Regions from separate parts of the Mesorhizobium sp. CNPSo 4661 genome, predicted to be linked through region 3. Evidence: riboswitches for the same ligand, from Rfam matches in the RefSeq annotation. Region 3 holds a riboswitch; each other region holds the start of a gene.
What was found. A riboswitch is a leader RNA that binds a small molecule or an ion and turns the genes downstream of it on or off. The one in region 3 is predicted to bind cobalamin.

Region 1 (4,229 bases), on a different contig from region 3:
ATCGCCAATTCCGGTGACCCCGAAGCGACGTCGAAGAAGGCGATCGCGGCGTTCAAGCAACTGCTCGAAGGCTTGCGCAGAAAAACTTGACGGCACGTTTGGCTGACCAAGCCGTCGGGTTGTGCACTGGTTTCAGGCCCTCGCAACCCTGCCGTGATTGACAATCGATCGGGTGAGCGCATCCTCCCCAGCCATTCTCTTACAGCGCCGCGCGTTCTTTGAACGCGCAAAGGACGCTGTAAAACTTGATTTGGCGCATGATCCTTTTCCGAAAATCGATTCCGATTTTCGGGGTCATGCGCGGGTGGGAGAGTCGGGGCATGTGGGACTTCAGCATCGCCAGGTCGGTGTCCATCATGATGCGGACATGGCCGTTCATCGTCTTTCGCATGATCGTCTATTTCGGCATCACGGTCGCCTACATCATGGCGACCGGAACCGGCGCCAGCGTCGGCTACGGCGTCGGCCACATCTCGACCGACCCGGACGGACCGACGTCTTTCGCGCTCTGGGGCGGCGTGGTCGGCTTCGGCATCGTCTCGATCGCCGTCTACTGGATCCGCGAATACATTCTCTACGTGCTCAAGGCCGGTCATATCGCCGTCATGGTGCATCTGATCGACGGTCATGACGTTCCCGACGGCCAAGGGCAGATCGCCTATGCCAAGGAAGTGGTCACCCAGCGTTTCGCCGAGGCCAACATCCTTTTCGTCGTCGACCAGCTGGTCAAGGGCGCCATCCGCGCCATCACCGGCCTGATCGGCGGCATCGCCGCCTTCCTGCCCATTCCGGGCCTGAGCGGTCTCGTCAGCTTCATCAACACGGTGATCCGCCTGTCGCTGACCTATGTCGACGAGATCATCCTCGGCTACAACATCCGCATCAATTCGAATTCGCCTTTCGAGACGGCGCGCCAAGGCGTCGTGCTTTACGCGCAGAACGGCAAGCACATGATCAAGAACGCCGTCTGGCTAGCGGTGATCATGTGGGGCGTGTCCTTCGTCATCTTCCTGTTGATGCTGGCGCCCGCGGCCGCGATCCTCTGGGTCATGCCGGGACAGCTTGCCGGCTGGGCCTTCGTGCTGGCGATCGTGTTTGCCTGGGCCTTCAAGGCGGCCTTCATCGAGCCCTTCGCCATCGCCTCGCTGATGCAGGTCTATTTCGAAGCCATCGAAGGCCAGACGCCCAATCCCGAATGGGACCGCCGGCTCGCCGAGGCCTCGTCCAAGTTCAGGGAACTGCGCGACAAGGCGTTGGGCTCCTTCGGCGGCTCGCGCTGGGATACGCCTCGGGCCGCCTGATTATGGCGTCGGCTGGTCGACGTCACGAAGCCTCGCGATTGCCGATTTGAGCGGCGCTTCGCCGGCGCCGCAGAAAGTCTCGCTCATCACCAGCTCCGGCAGCGGCAGGCGCTTGCCCCAGCCATGCGCCTCGAGGTCCGGTTTCGGCGCGAATTGCGACACGCGGCCGACGCACAGATAGGCGATCGGCGTGACATGCTCCGGGATCGACAAGAGCTGCTTCAGCGCCTCGGTCTCAATGATGCTGACCCAGCCGACGCCGACACCTTCCGCCCGCGCCGCCAGCCAGAAATTCTGCACCGCGCAGACGGTGCTGTAGAGATCCATCTCGGGGTTGTGCCAGCGCCCGAGCGGAGAGTCTTTCGAGCGCTGCCGGTCGCAGGTGATGCACAGGTTGAGCGCGCTTTCGCAGATGCCTTCGAGCTTCAGCTTGCGGTAGAGCGCCTGCCGTTCCGCCTCGATCGCCGGCAGTTCCTGTTCGCGCGCGGCGAGGAACAGATCGCGCACCTGCCGCCGCCTTGCCGCGTCGCGGATGACGATGAAGTTCCACGGCTGCATGTAGCCCACCGACGGCGCGTGATGGGCCGCGGTGATCAGCCGCGCCAGCACGCTGTCATCGAGATCGTCGGAGACAAAATGGCTGCGCACGTCACGCCTGGTGAACATCGCCCTGTAGACCGCGTCGCGCGCCAATTGGTCAAAGTCGTCGCCGCTCGTGGCGATCGCTGCTGCCGTCATCGCTTTTCCCCTTGCGATAAGCAGTCTCCCGCCTGACCAAGCGGAAAACCATGTCTGCCAGGCCGGTCTTCTGGCTCGGGATCGTCCCGCACCGGCGCCTTCCCGTCATCGACAGTGGCTCTTGCCGGCGCGGTCCCCCTCACAGCGTTGGGCACGCCACGGATTTCAACCGTGTTCCCGATTCTCCCGCGTCGCGGGCACCAGGCAGCGACGAGACCTTACCGCGAAGCTTGGGCTGCGCCAATGGTGCCAGCGACACGGGTTGGCGCAATTTTCCCCAGCCATTCGGCTTTCAAACATGGTCATCCGTGCCGCCGGTGCCTAGATTAGGCGCCATGGCCACCCGTCTCTACACGCACCCGATCTTCCTGGAACATCTTACGCCGCCCGGACATCCCGAGCGGCCCGACCGCCTGCGCGCCATCGAGCGTGTGCTCGACGACGAGGCTTTTTCGGCGCTCGACCGCGTCAAGGCGCCCGAAGGCGACGAGAAAACCATCCTCTATGCGCACCCCGAGGATTTCGTCGAGCGCGTGCGCGCGGCGATCCCTGAGAACGGCATCGTCTCGATCGACGCCGATACCAGCGCCAGCCCGAAAAGCTGGCAGGCCGCGGTGACGGCCATCGGGGGCGCCAACGCCGCGGTCGACGATGTCTTCGAAGGCCGCGCCGCCAATGTCTTCGTCGCCGCGCGTCCGCCGGGTCACCATGCTGAAAAGACCACCGCGATGGGCTTTTGCCTGTTCAACACGGCCGCGATCGCTGCCCGCTACGCGCAGAAGAAGCACCAGGCCGAGCGCGTCGCCATCGTCGACTGGGACGTCCACCACGGCAACGGCACCCAGGACATTTTTTGGGACGACCCGTCGGTGCTCTATTGCTCGACGCACCAGATGCCGCTTTATCCTGGCACCGGCGCGAAGAGCGAGACCGGCGCCGGCAACATCGTCAACGCGCCGCTCGCGCCGCAGACCGGCAGCGACCTGTTCCGCGATGCCTTCCTGTCACGCGTGCTGCCCTCCATCGATGCGTTCGCGCCGGACCTCATCATCATTTCCGCCGGCTTCGACGCGCACCACCGCGATCCGCTCGCCGAGATCAACCTGACTGAGGACGATTTCGACTGGGCGACCGGCCAGCTGATGGAGCGCGCCGGGCGCCACAGCTCCAACAGGCTCGTCAGCCTGCTGGAAGGCGGCTACGATCTGCAGGGACTGGCATTTTCAGTCGCCGCCCATGTCGGGCGGCTGATGAAGGGATAGGGTATGGCAGTGGAAGGCAATGAGGACGTCAAGGCGATGAGCTTCGAGCAGGCGCTCGACGCGCTGGAGAAGATCGTCGACGATCTGGAGCGCGGCGACGTCCTGCTCGACCAGTCGATCAGGATCTACGAGCGCGGCGAGGCGCTGAAGGCGCACTGCGACCGGCTGCTGAAGGCCGCCGAGGACAAGGTCGAGAAGATCAGGCTGTCGCGCGACGGCAAGCCGGCAGGAACGGAGCCGCTGGACGCGGACTGATTTGGAATAGGGTGGGCAGAGCAAGCAGGTAAGGAGTTCAAGCCATGTGCCGCAACATCAAGACCCTGGCCAATTTCGAACCGCCGGCGACCAATGACGAAGTGCATGATGCTGCGCTTCAGTTCGTGCGCAAGCTCAGCGGCTCGACCAAGCCGTCCAAGCGCAACGAACATGCCTTCCACCATGCGGTGGAGGCGATCGCCGCGATCGCGCGCGAATTGATCGACTCGCTCGAAACCAGCCAGGAACCGCGCAACCGCGAGGAAGAGGCCGCCAAGGCGAAAGCCAGGTCGGCGCTGCGCTTCGCCTGAGGGACGGTCATGAGCTTCTTTCCGGGAAACGATCCTGAGCCCGGCGATGCCTTCGCCTGCGACCAGATCGAGCTGATGGTCGTTCCGAACGCCAAGGATATCGGCGGTTTCGAGGTGCGACGCGCCTTGCCGACGGCAAAGCGCCGTCTGGTCGGGCCGTTCATCTTCTTCGACCGCATGGGACCGGCCATCCTGCGCGCCGGTCATGCGCTCGACGTGCGCCCGCATCCGCATATCGGGCTTTCCACCGTCACCTATCTGTTCGACGGCAAGATCAGGCACCGCGACTCGCTCGGTACCGAAATGGTGATCGCGCCCGGCGACGTGAACCTGATGACCGCCGGACGCGGCATCGTTCATTC
Region 2 (4,229 bases), on a different contig from region 3:
GCCGCATCGGCTTGCCGCCGACCTCGACGAAACCTTTGACGCGCAACACGTTTTCCTGCTCGGCGGCAAGGGCGACGCGCTTGGCTAGCTCATCCGGGTTGGAAATCGCGGGGATGTCGAGGACGAAGGAATCGAAATCGTCGTGCTCGTGGTCGAGCTCGTCGTCATGATGGGTCTTGCGGTTCTCGATGTCGTCCTCGACGGCGAGGCCGAGGCCAAGCAGCACGGACGGGTCGACCTTGCCTTGCGCGGTCGGCACGATTTTGACGGCGCGCGCTACGTGCTCGCCGATGACGGCGTTGGCGCGTTGCGAGCCGGCCGCATCCATCAAATCGCTCTTCGACAGGATGATCAGGTCGGCGCAGGCGATCTGGTCCTCGAACACCTCCTCGACCGGATCGTCATGGTCAAGGGAATCGTCGGCGGCGCGCTGCGCCTGAAGGGCATCCATGTCGGAGGCGACGCGGCCGTCGGCCAGCGCCGGGCCGTCGACCACGGCGACGACGCCGTCGACGGTGACGCGGCTCTTCACGGTCGGCCACTGGAAGGCCTGGACGAGCGGCTTCGGCAGAGCGAGGCCGGAGGTCTCGATCAGGATGTGGTCGACCTTGGGGTTGAGCGACAGGATCTGGTCGAGCGCCGGCACGAAATCGTCGGCCACGGTGCAGCAGATGCAGCCATTGGCGAGTTCTACGATGTTTTCTTCCGGGCACGCGTCGACGCCGCAGCCTTTGAGGATCTCGCCGTCGATGCCGACATCGCCGAACTCGTTGACGATGATCGCCAGCCGCTTGCCCTTGGCGTTTTCGATGAGGTTTCGGATCAGCGTCGTCTTGCCGGCGCCGAGGAAGCCGGTGACGACGGTGCAGGGAACACGGGAAACGGAAGCGTTCATGGTCAATCCTTCAGCATGTCAAGGGGAGGGATGCGGGCAACCAGGCCGCGCTTGAGGGAATCGGGCCGGCCGCGCCAGGGGATCAGGCCATCGGTCGAGGTGGCGAAGAGCTTTGCACCGGCGACGAGGTCGGCGCCGCTGGCGGTATTCAGATCGCCGAACACATAGCTCCAGCAGCCGTCGCGCAGCAGCGCGGCGCTCAGCCGGCGCTTGCAATTGCCGAGGCATTCTACGGTGCGGATGCGGATGTTTTCGCCCGACGCGGCGCGGCGCGTGTCTTCGGCCAGCAAGGCGCCGGCGCGCGGATGCGCGTCCGAACCGGTCTCGTCGCGGCAGGAGGAGCAGACAATAATGGTCACGCCGGCCAGTGCGTCGTCGGGCTCGGACGAAAAATCCGCTGCTTTAGCCGGGAAACTGCCGTTGCGATCCAAAACCATGCTCCTTGCCCGGAAAACCCGCCGGGCATTCGGATACTCAAAGTCTCAGACGGCAGGTCTCCTGGCTCGCGGGTCGTCGCCTTGAATGCCGCCTTCCCGGGACATCCCAGTGGTTTTCGGCTAAGGCTCGTCGCTTACAGTTGCGGGGACAGCCGCGGATTTGGGTTTTTGGCCCGCACCGCATTCCCTCTTGGCCCCTGCCGTTGCGGGTAGGGGACCGTCTAGGTCGGATTTAGGCTTTTGCAGGCGGCAGAGTCAACGCGCGGCTACGACACCGCGATGTCGGCCAGCGCCGGTCCGAGGTCGCCGGCCGGCGTCACTTCGATCGCCTCTAGCCCGAGCCAGCCCTGCATCTGCTTCAACTCGTCGAAGAGCTGGGCGGCGGTTTCAGGCGGCGCGTCGGGCTCGGCATAGGCGGCGTGAACGCGCAGCACGCTGGCCGGGCGGTCGGCCCGAAGATCGACGCGGGCGACGATCCGGTCGCCGAGCAGGAAGGGCAGCACGTAATAGCCGTATTGGCGCTTTTCGGCCGGGGTGTAGATCTCGATGCGATAGCGGAAGCCGAAGAGCTTTTCCGTCCGGGTGCGCTCGAAGACGACGGGATCGAACGGGGCGAGCAGGGCGCGGGCCTCGATGCGGCGCGGAAAACGGGCATCCTTGTGGAGATAGGCCGGCTTGTCCCAGCCTTCGACCTTCACCGGTAGCAATTCGCCTGTTTCGACCAGTTCCTCGATGCGGTCCTTCGTGTCGCCCGGTGCAAGGCGAAAATAGTCGCGCAGGTCGCCATAGGTGGCGATGCCATGGGCGCGAGCCGAGATGCGCAGCAATTCGCGGTGCGCGTCCTCGACCGAGGGCACAGGCAGGTCAAGCACCGCCTGCGGTAAAACGCGCTCCGGCAAGTCGTAATAGCGTTCGAAGCCGCGCCGGTAGGCGGTGGTGATGCGGCCGGCCCAGAACAGCCATTCGAAGGCGTGCTTGGCCTCGCTCCAGCCCCACCAGCCGCCATTGCCCTTGTGGCCCTCGATATCGGAGGCGGCGATCGGCCCGCGTTCGGCCACCTCCTTGTAGATCTCCTCGATCAGTTCGCCGCGCTCGCGGCCCCATTTGGCGAGGCCGATATACATTTCGTCGCCCTGCTCGGCGCGCTGCATGCGCCAACGTATCAAAGGCCAGGTTTCGACGGGGAGGAACGACGCCTCATGCGCCCAATATTCAAAGACGGCGCGCTTGCGGGTCACCGCGGCGTTGTCGAGCAGCGTAAGCGGGTAGGGGCCGAGGCGAGAATAGAGCGGCATATAATGAGCGCGCACCACGGCGCTGACGGAATCGATCTGCAAGAGGCCGGTTCGCGAAAGCACACGCGCAAGGTGCCGGCGGTCGGGTACTCCTCCCGGGCGAGGGTCGTTGAACCCTTGCGCGCCAAGCGCGATGCGCCTGGCCATGGCGAGCGAGATTTTCTCCTTCATCAAGATGTCCTTGCCGAGATCGTCCGTTGGTTCTTAGCCGGTGATTCCGGCCATGCTAGCAGGCAAATGGCGGGAGACATGTCAGGAGAGAAAAGTGGAGTAAAAAGCGAAGGAAATCAAACAAGAGCGGATCGGACCAGTTTCTTCCGATAAGGCGTCCAGGGCCGCGATTTGAACAAGGTTTGACTTGCGTCACCGAAACCGCTGCGCTAACCCATCGCCGCGATGCAGCATGGGCCTCTTAAAACGGTTCAGCGGTTAAACTGTCACGCTTCCGCATTAGAGTTCGTTGCTGTAATCAAAGTGAACTGCCCGCCTAAGGAAAGCCGCCGCATGAGCGCACTCCTGAGTTCATATCTGCCGATCGTCCTGTTCATCGCCGTGGCGCTGGTCGTCGGCCTTGCGCTGCTCATAGCGCCGTTCCTGGTCGCTTACCGCAATCCAGATCCGGAAAAGCTCTCGGCGTATGAATGCGGGTTCAACTCGTTCGACGACGCCCGCATGAAATTCGACATCCGCTTCTACCTGGTGTCGATCCTCTTCATCATCTTCGATCTCGAGGTCGCCTTCCTGTTCCCATGGGCGGTGTCGTTCTCCAAGGTCGGCATGCTCGGCTTCTGGTCGATGATGGTGTTTCTGGCGGTGCTGACCATCGGCTTTGCCTATGAATGGAAAAAAGGAGCGCTGGAATGGGATTGAACGACAGTTCAGGCACCCTCGTCGCGCCGAAGCCCAAGGGCATCATCGACCCCAACACCGGCAGGCCGGTGGGGGAGGACGATCCCTTCTTCCTCGAAATCAACAATGAGCTGGCCGACAAGGGTTTCCTTGTCACGTCGACCGAAGCGCTGATCACCTGGGCGCGCAGCGGCTCGCTGATGTTCATGACCTTCGGCCTCGCCTGCTGCGCGGTCGAGATGATCCACACCTCGATGCCGCGCTATGACTCGGAGCGTTTCGGCGTTGCGCCGCGCGCGTCGCCGCGCCAGTCCGACATCATGATCGTCGCCGGCACGCTGACCAACAAGATGGCGCCGGCGCTGCGCAAGGTCTACGACCAGATGCCGGAGCCGCGCTACGTCATCTCGATGGGCTCCTGCGCCAATGGCGGCGGCTACTACCATTATTCCTATTCGGTGGTGCGCGGCTGCGACCGCATCGTGCCGGTCGACATCTATGTGCCCGGCTGCCCACCGAGCGCGGAAGCGCTGCTCTACGGCATTCTCCTTCTGCAGAAGAAGATCCGCCGCACCGGCACGATCGAACGGTGAGCCGATGACCCAGGCGTTGAACGAACTCTCCACCTATCTCGGCGAGAAGCTCTCCGGCCGCATCGGCGAAGCCGTGCTTGCCTATGGCGAGCTGACCGTTTCGGTCGAGCCGGGCAATCTGATCGAGGTGGCGACCTTCCTGCGCGACGATGCGCGCTGC
Region 3 (4,229 bases):
CGGCTCGCTGGCCGCCGGGCTGGTGATCCAGCAGATCGGCCCGCGCCCGCGCCAGAACCTGCGCCGAGAGGCCGAGCAAGCCGGGCTGGTTTAGGTGGCGCGCAAGATCAGATCCCACCCGGTGCAAGCTGTCCCAATGACCCGCGCGGGCAAATAGAGATCTCAAGGTCCGAGGCAGTAGGATCAAAGCTATGTCTGCACCTTTCGAGACAGGAAAATGGCGGCGCCGCTGACGAGATGACGGTCGTAGTGGACCGCCTGACTGAACGCCAAGGTTGATGCCGCTCGTGTAGAGGGGGATTTTGTGAACAGTCTCCTGTTAGCGGCTCCTGGGTTGCTGCTGTTCAGTCTCGTCCCGACGAAGTGCATTCATCCGGGGCGCATCCCCGCGCCGCGCCGGAGGGGATCAACGCGGTGCCTTCATTGCCGCTTCGACATCTTTGCTTTCTACACACTCCGGGTCTGCATGATGGGTGAAATGCAGCAACTCGGACTGGCCCAGCCAGCTGTCGGAGGGAGCGCCGGCAGGAGGCATAGCGCCTCGAAAGCGCTCCTCGACTGCCTGATATTTTGTCCTGCAGAGGCATCGAACTTCCTATCCCTCGTCGCACCCGCTTCGACCACGGGCTGCCCCGTTCGGCCTCATCTACTGGGCGCTTCATCCGGCGGACAGCAGACAGCGAAGCCTCCACGGCCGCGAAAATCTCGTGATGGCGGCTCAATTGCGCGACCGGCCCGCCATTTTGGGGCGACGTCCAGTGCTGCTGCCTGGCGTCGACCTTGCCCTTCATCTCTTGACCGCATATTGCCTCGTCCTCTCAGCCGGCTGAGCCTCCCGACAGCCGGATAGATGATGACGATCCCCTCCTGGAGAATGTCTCGTTTGAAAAGCGTGACGGTCTACGCCGCCTTATTTCCTCCGGCCCTATCGCGCACCGTCTGCGGTTCTGCCGCGCACGCGACGAAACGCAGTCACTCTACCGTGCAACACTCAAGGGAAATACGACAGGCGCACCAGAAATGGTGGGGTCTGTGTCAAAGATTTCTAGGCAAGCCCCGAGAGCGAAATCTTGTTGGTTTTGGCGTCGAGCAAGCTTTGCCTTTTGGCGCTTTTACGCTTCGAGCGGGCAGAATACCCGCGGCCGGTCCCTTGTGTATGAGTGCAACGTGTGCAGAGCCGGATCCGCCAAATGCGGGCAGAAAGGTCTGACCTGAGAAGAGACATTGGCACCTTGCTGAGGCGTCATGTGTCTTGGCCTTTGGATTTCAGCAAGCCAGGGACGCGGGCCCTTCGATTCGCCGCTAATGATAGCCATTGATGATCGCCCGCATGTAGGCGATCGGACGACGCCGCCAATTTGGCAGGCCGTGGTAGGCTCGAACAGCAGCTGGCCGGAGGCTGCTATGTCTACTGGGCATGGGGTGGGTCAATGTATGGTCTGCCTTGCCAGTCGATCAGCGCGTTCGCAGTTACTCGCTCGTTGCGGCCTTCTGCGAAAACATCAACTTTTCACATAATGACATAAACATTTCTTTATGCGGCATTGACACACGGTTCCCTGCTGTGATTGTCTGGGTGCCGTGGTTCTTCGTACGGCACTGCCGCATGGAGCTAAGAGGGAAGCCGGTGCGAGGCCGGCGCTGCCCCCGCAACTGTTAGCGAGTGAGCCAACCCCACTCATGTCACTGAGGCGAACAGCCTCGGGAAGACGGGGAGAAGCTATGACCCCGCGAGCCAGGAGACCTGCCACGACGAACTATGTCCACGGGCGGGGTGTCCGGTGGCCGCAGCAGCCCGGCGCTTCGTGCCGGTCTACGAAGCGCCTCCCGTCCCCCACGCCCCAACCATCGGGGTATGGCATGACTGTCTCTCAGCAAATTCCTGTCGCGACGCTCGGTGTTCCGCGGTTCGGTCGCCGGCGGGAACTGAAATTCGCGCTTGAAAGCTACTGGTCCGGAAAATCTTCCGCTGCCGACCTTCTCACGACTGCGAAAGCGCTGCGTGCCGCCAACTGGGAAGAGCAGCGCGATCGCGGCGTGTTGAAAATTCCGTCGAACGACTTCTCGCTCTACGACCATGTTCTCGACACTGCAACTATGGTCGGCGCAGTGCCGTCCCGATACGCCTGGCGTGGCGGCGAGCTCCCGCTCGACATCTACTTCGCCATGGCCCGCGGCGACCAAGGTCAGACGGGGAGCTGCGGGCACTCTGGTCACGAGCGTGGGGCTGGCCCTGCCCTGACCGCGATGGAAATGACCAAATGGTTCGACACCAACTATCACTATATCGTGCCGGAACTCGACGATGATCAGACGTTCGCCCTCTCGTCGACAAAACCAGTTGATCACTTCCTCGAGGCCAAAGCCCTCGGCATTCACACACGCCCAGTCATCCTTGGACCTGTCACATTCCTCAAACTGGCGAAGTCACCTGCCGAAGGGTTCAATCCCATCGCGCTGCTGCCACGGCTTCTGCCCGTCTACGAGCAGCTCCTGCGGAGGTTGAAATTGTCGGGAGCCGATTGGGTGCAGATCGACGAGCCGACGCTTGTCCTGGATCTAAACTCGAACGAGCGAGCTGCGTTTGAATTTGCCTATGGGCAGCTATCGAAGGCCGCGCCCGAGCTGAAGATCATGCTAGCTACCTATTTCGGGGCGCTAGGGGACAATCTCGAGACGGCGATTTCGCTGCCCGCGGCCGGCCTGCATCTCGATCTTTCGCGCGCTCCCGAGCAGTTGGAGACGGTTGGTCGGCTCGCGCCTAAGGACCTGGTGCTGTCGCTTGGCTTGATCGACGGCCGCAACGTCTGGCGTGCGAACCTGCCTGCCATTCTCGACCGTATCAAGCCGATCGTCGCCGGCTGGCCTTTGGACCGCGTCGAAATTGCGCCTTCGTGCTCGATGCTGCATGTGCCCATGGACCTTCGCATGGAGACGGCACTCGATGCCACCATCAGGTCGTGGCTCGCCTTCGCGGCGCAGAAGACCGACGAACTGGTGCTGCTGGCGAGGGCGCTGTCCGAAGGCAGGGATGCAGTGGCAGACGAGTTGATGGCTTCTGCCGAGGCTGCTGCTGCTCGCGCAGCGTCCGAAAAGGTCCATGATCCGCTTGTTGAGGGTCGGATTGCCGGCATTGACGACAGCATGAAGCAACGAAAGAACGCTTTCGCCGTGCGTTCCAGGGTCCAGGCCCGCAGGCTAGGCTTGCCTCCGTTTCCAACGACGACCATAGGATCATTCCCGCAGACGCCTCGGGTGCGCAAGGCCCGCTCCGCCCACAGGAAGGGCGAGCTTAGCTATCTCGACTACGACAGCTTCCTGCAGAACGAGACCAAGACTGCCATTCGCTGGCAGGAGGAGATCGGGCTGGACGTGCTGGTGCACGGCGAGTTCGAACGAAACGACATGGTACAGCATTTCGGCGAGCAGCTGTCCGGCTTCGCCTTCACCCAGCATGGCTGGGTGCAAAGTTATGGCTCCCGCTACGTGCGTCCCCCGATCATCTTCGGCGACGTATCGCGCCCCAATCCTATGACGGTGCGCTGGTGGGAATTCGCCCAGTCGCTTACGCAAAAGCCAGTCAAGGGAATGCTCACAGGCCCTGTGACCATTCTTGCCTGGTCTTTTGTCCGCGACGACATTCCCCGCTCGGAGGTCTGCCGCCAGATCGCGCTCGCCATTCGCGATGAAGTGACGGACCTGGAAAGATCTGGCGCAAAGATAATCCAGATTGACGAGGCGGCGTTTCGCGAAGGCTTGCCGCTGCGCAAGCGCGACTGCAAAGTCTATCTCGACTGGGCGGTCGAATGCTTCTGGCTGGCCTCGACGGGTGTAGAGGACGCGACCCAGATCCACACTCACATGTGCTATTCGGAGTTCAACGCGATCATCGACGCGATCGCTGAACTGGACGCGGATGTAATTTCGATTGAGACATCGCGCTCGGCAATGGAACTGCTGGACGCCTTTACGAGCACCAAATATCCGAACGAAATCGGTCCTGGAGTCTATGACATCCACTCACCGCGCGTTCCGGAAGTCGCCGAGATTTCGGCCCTCCTCATGCTTGCACGCGAGCGGCTCTCCGACCGGCAACTTTGGGTAAACCCGGACTGCGGCCTCAAAACACGCAAATGGGAGGAGGTCCGCCCTGCCCTCGTGAACATGGTCGCTGCAGCACGCGCGCTCCGGGAGAGAGTGCAGGCCTGAGGCTTTGCCAGATTGTCATT

Region 1: it holds a riboswitch for cobalamin, as region 3 does, so the genes downstream of both, bluB (5,6-dimethylbenzimidazole synthase) here and metE (5-methyltetrahydropteroyltriglutamate--homocysteine S-methyltransferase) in region 3, are expected to answer to the same signal.
Region 2: it holds a riboswitch for cobalamin, as region 3 does, so the genes downstream of both, AC0YKC_RS07825 (DUF1636 family protein) here and metE (5-methyltetrahydropteroyltriglutamate--homocysteine S-methyltransferase) in region 3, are expected to answer to the same signal.

The regions. Positions count from the first base shown of each region.
Region 1 is NZ_JBWGIO010000001.1:310,553-314,781, forward strand. Features, by position in the region: gene AC0YKC_RS01425 (TetR/AcrR family transcriptional regulator) at 1-90, shown strand, start outside; gene AC0YKC_RS01430 (hypothetical protein) at 321-1,301, shown strand; gene bluB (5,6-dimethylbenzimidazole synthase) at 1,302-2,039, opposite strand; cobalamin riboswitch at 2,083-2,259, opposite strand; gene AC0YKC_RS01440 (histone deacetylase family protein) at 2,375-3,301, shown strand; gene AC0YKC_RS01445 (exodeoxyribonuclease VII small subunit) at 3,305-3,556, shown strand; gene AC0YKC_RS01450 (DUF2277 domain-containing protein) at 3,601-3,867, shown strand; gene AC0YKC_RS01455 (pirin family protein) at 3,877-4,229, shown strand, end outside.
Region 2 is NZ_JBWGIO010000004.1:237,715-241,943, forward strand. Features, by position in the region: gene cobW (cobalamin biosynthesis protein CobW) at 1-895, opposite strand, end outside; gene AC0YKC_RS07825 (DUF1636 family protein) at 898-1,326, opposite strand; cobalamin riboswitch at 1,367-1,569, opposite strand; gene AC0YKC_RS07830 (winged helix-turn-helix domain-containing protein) at 1,599-2,798, opposite strand; gene AC0YKC_RS07835 (NADH-quinone oxidoreductase subunit A) at 3,132-3,497, shown strand; gene AC0YKC_RS07840 (NuoB/complex I 20 kDa subunit family protein) at 3,488-4,069, shown strand; gene AC0YKC_RS07845 (NADH-quinone oxidoreductase subunit C) at 4,074-4,229, shown strand, end outside.
Region 3 is NZ_JBWGIO010000053.1:2,805-7,033, forward strand. Features, by position in the region: gene AC0YKC_RS33595 (adenosine kinase) at 1-94, shown strand, start outside; cobalamin riboswitch at 1,566-1,766, shown strand; gene metE (5-methyltetrahydropteroyltriglutamate--homocysteine S-methyltransferase) at 1,861-4,209, shown strand.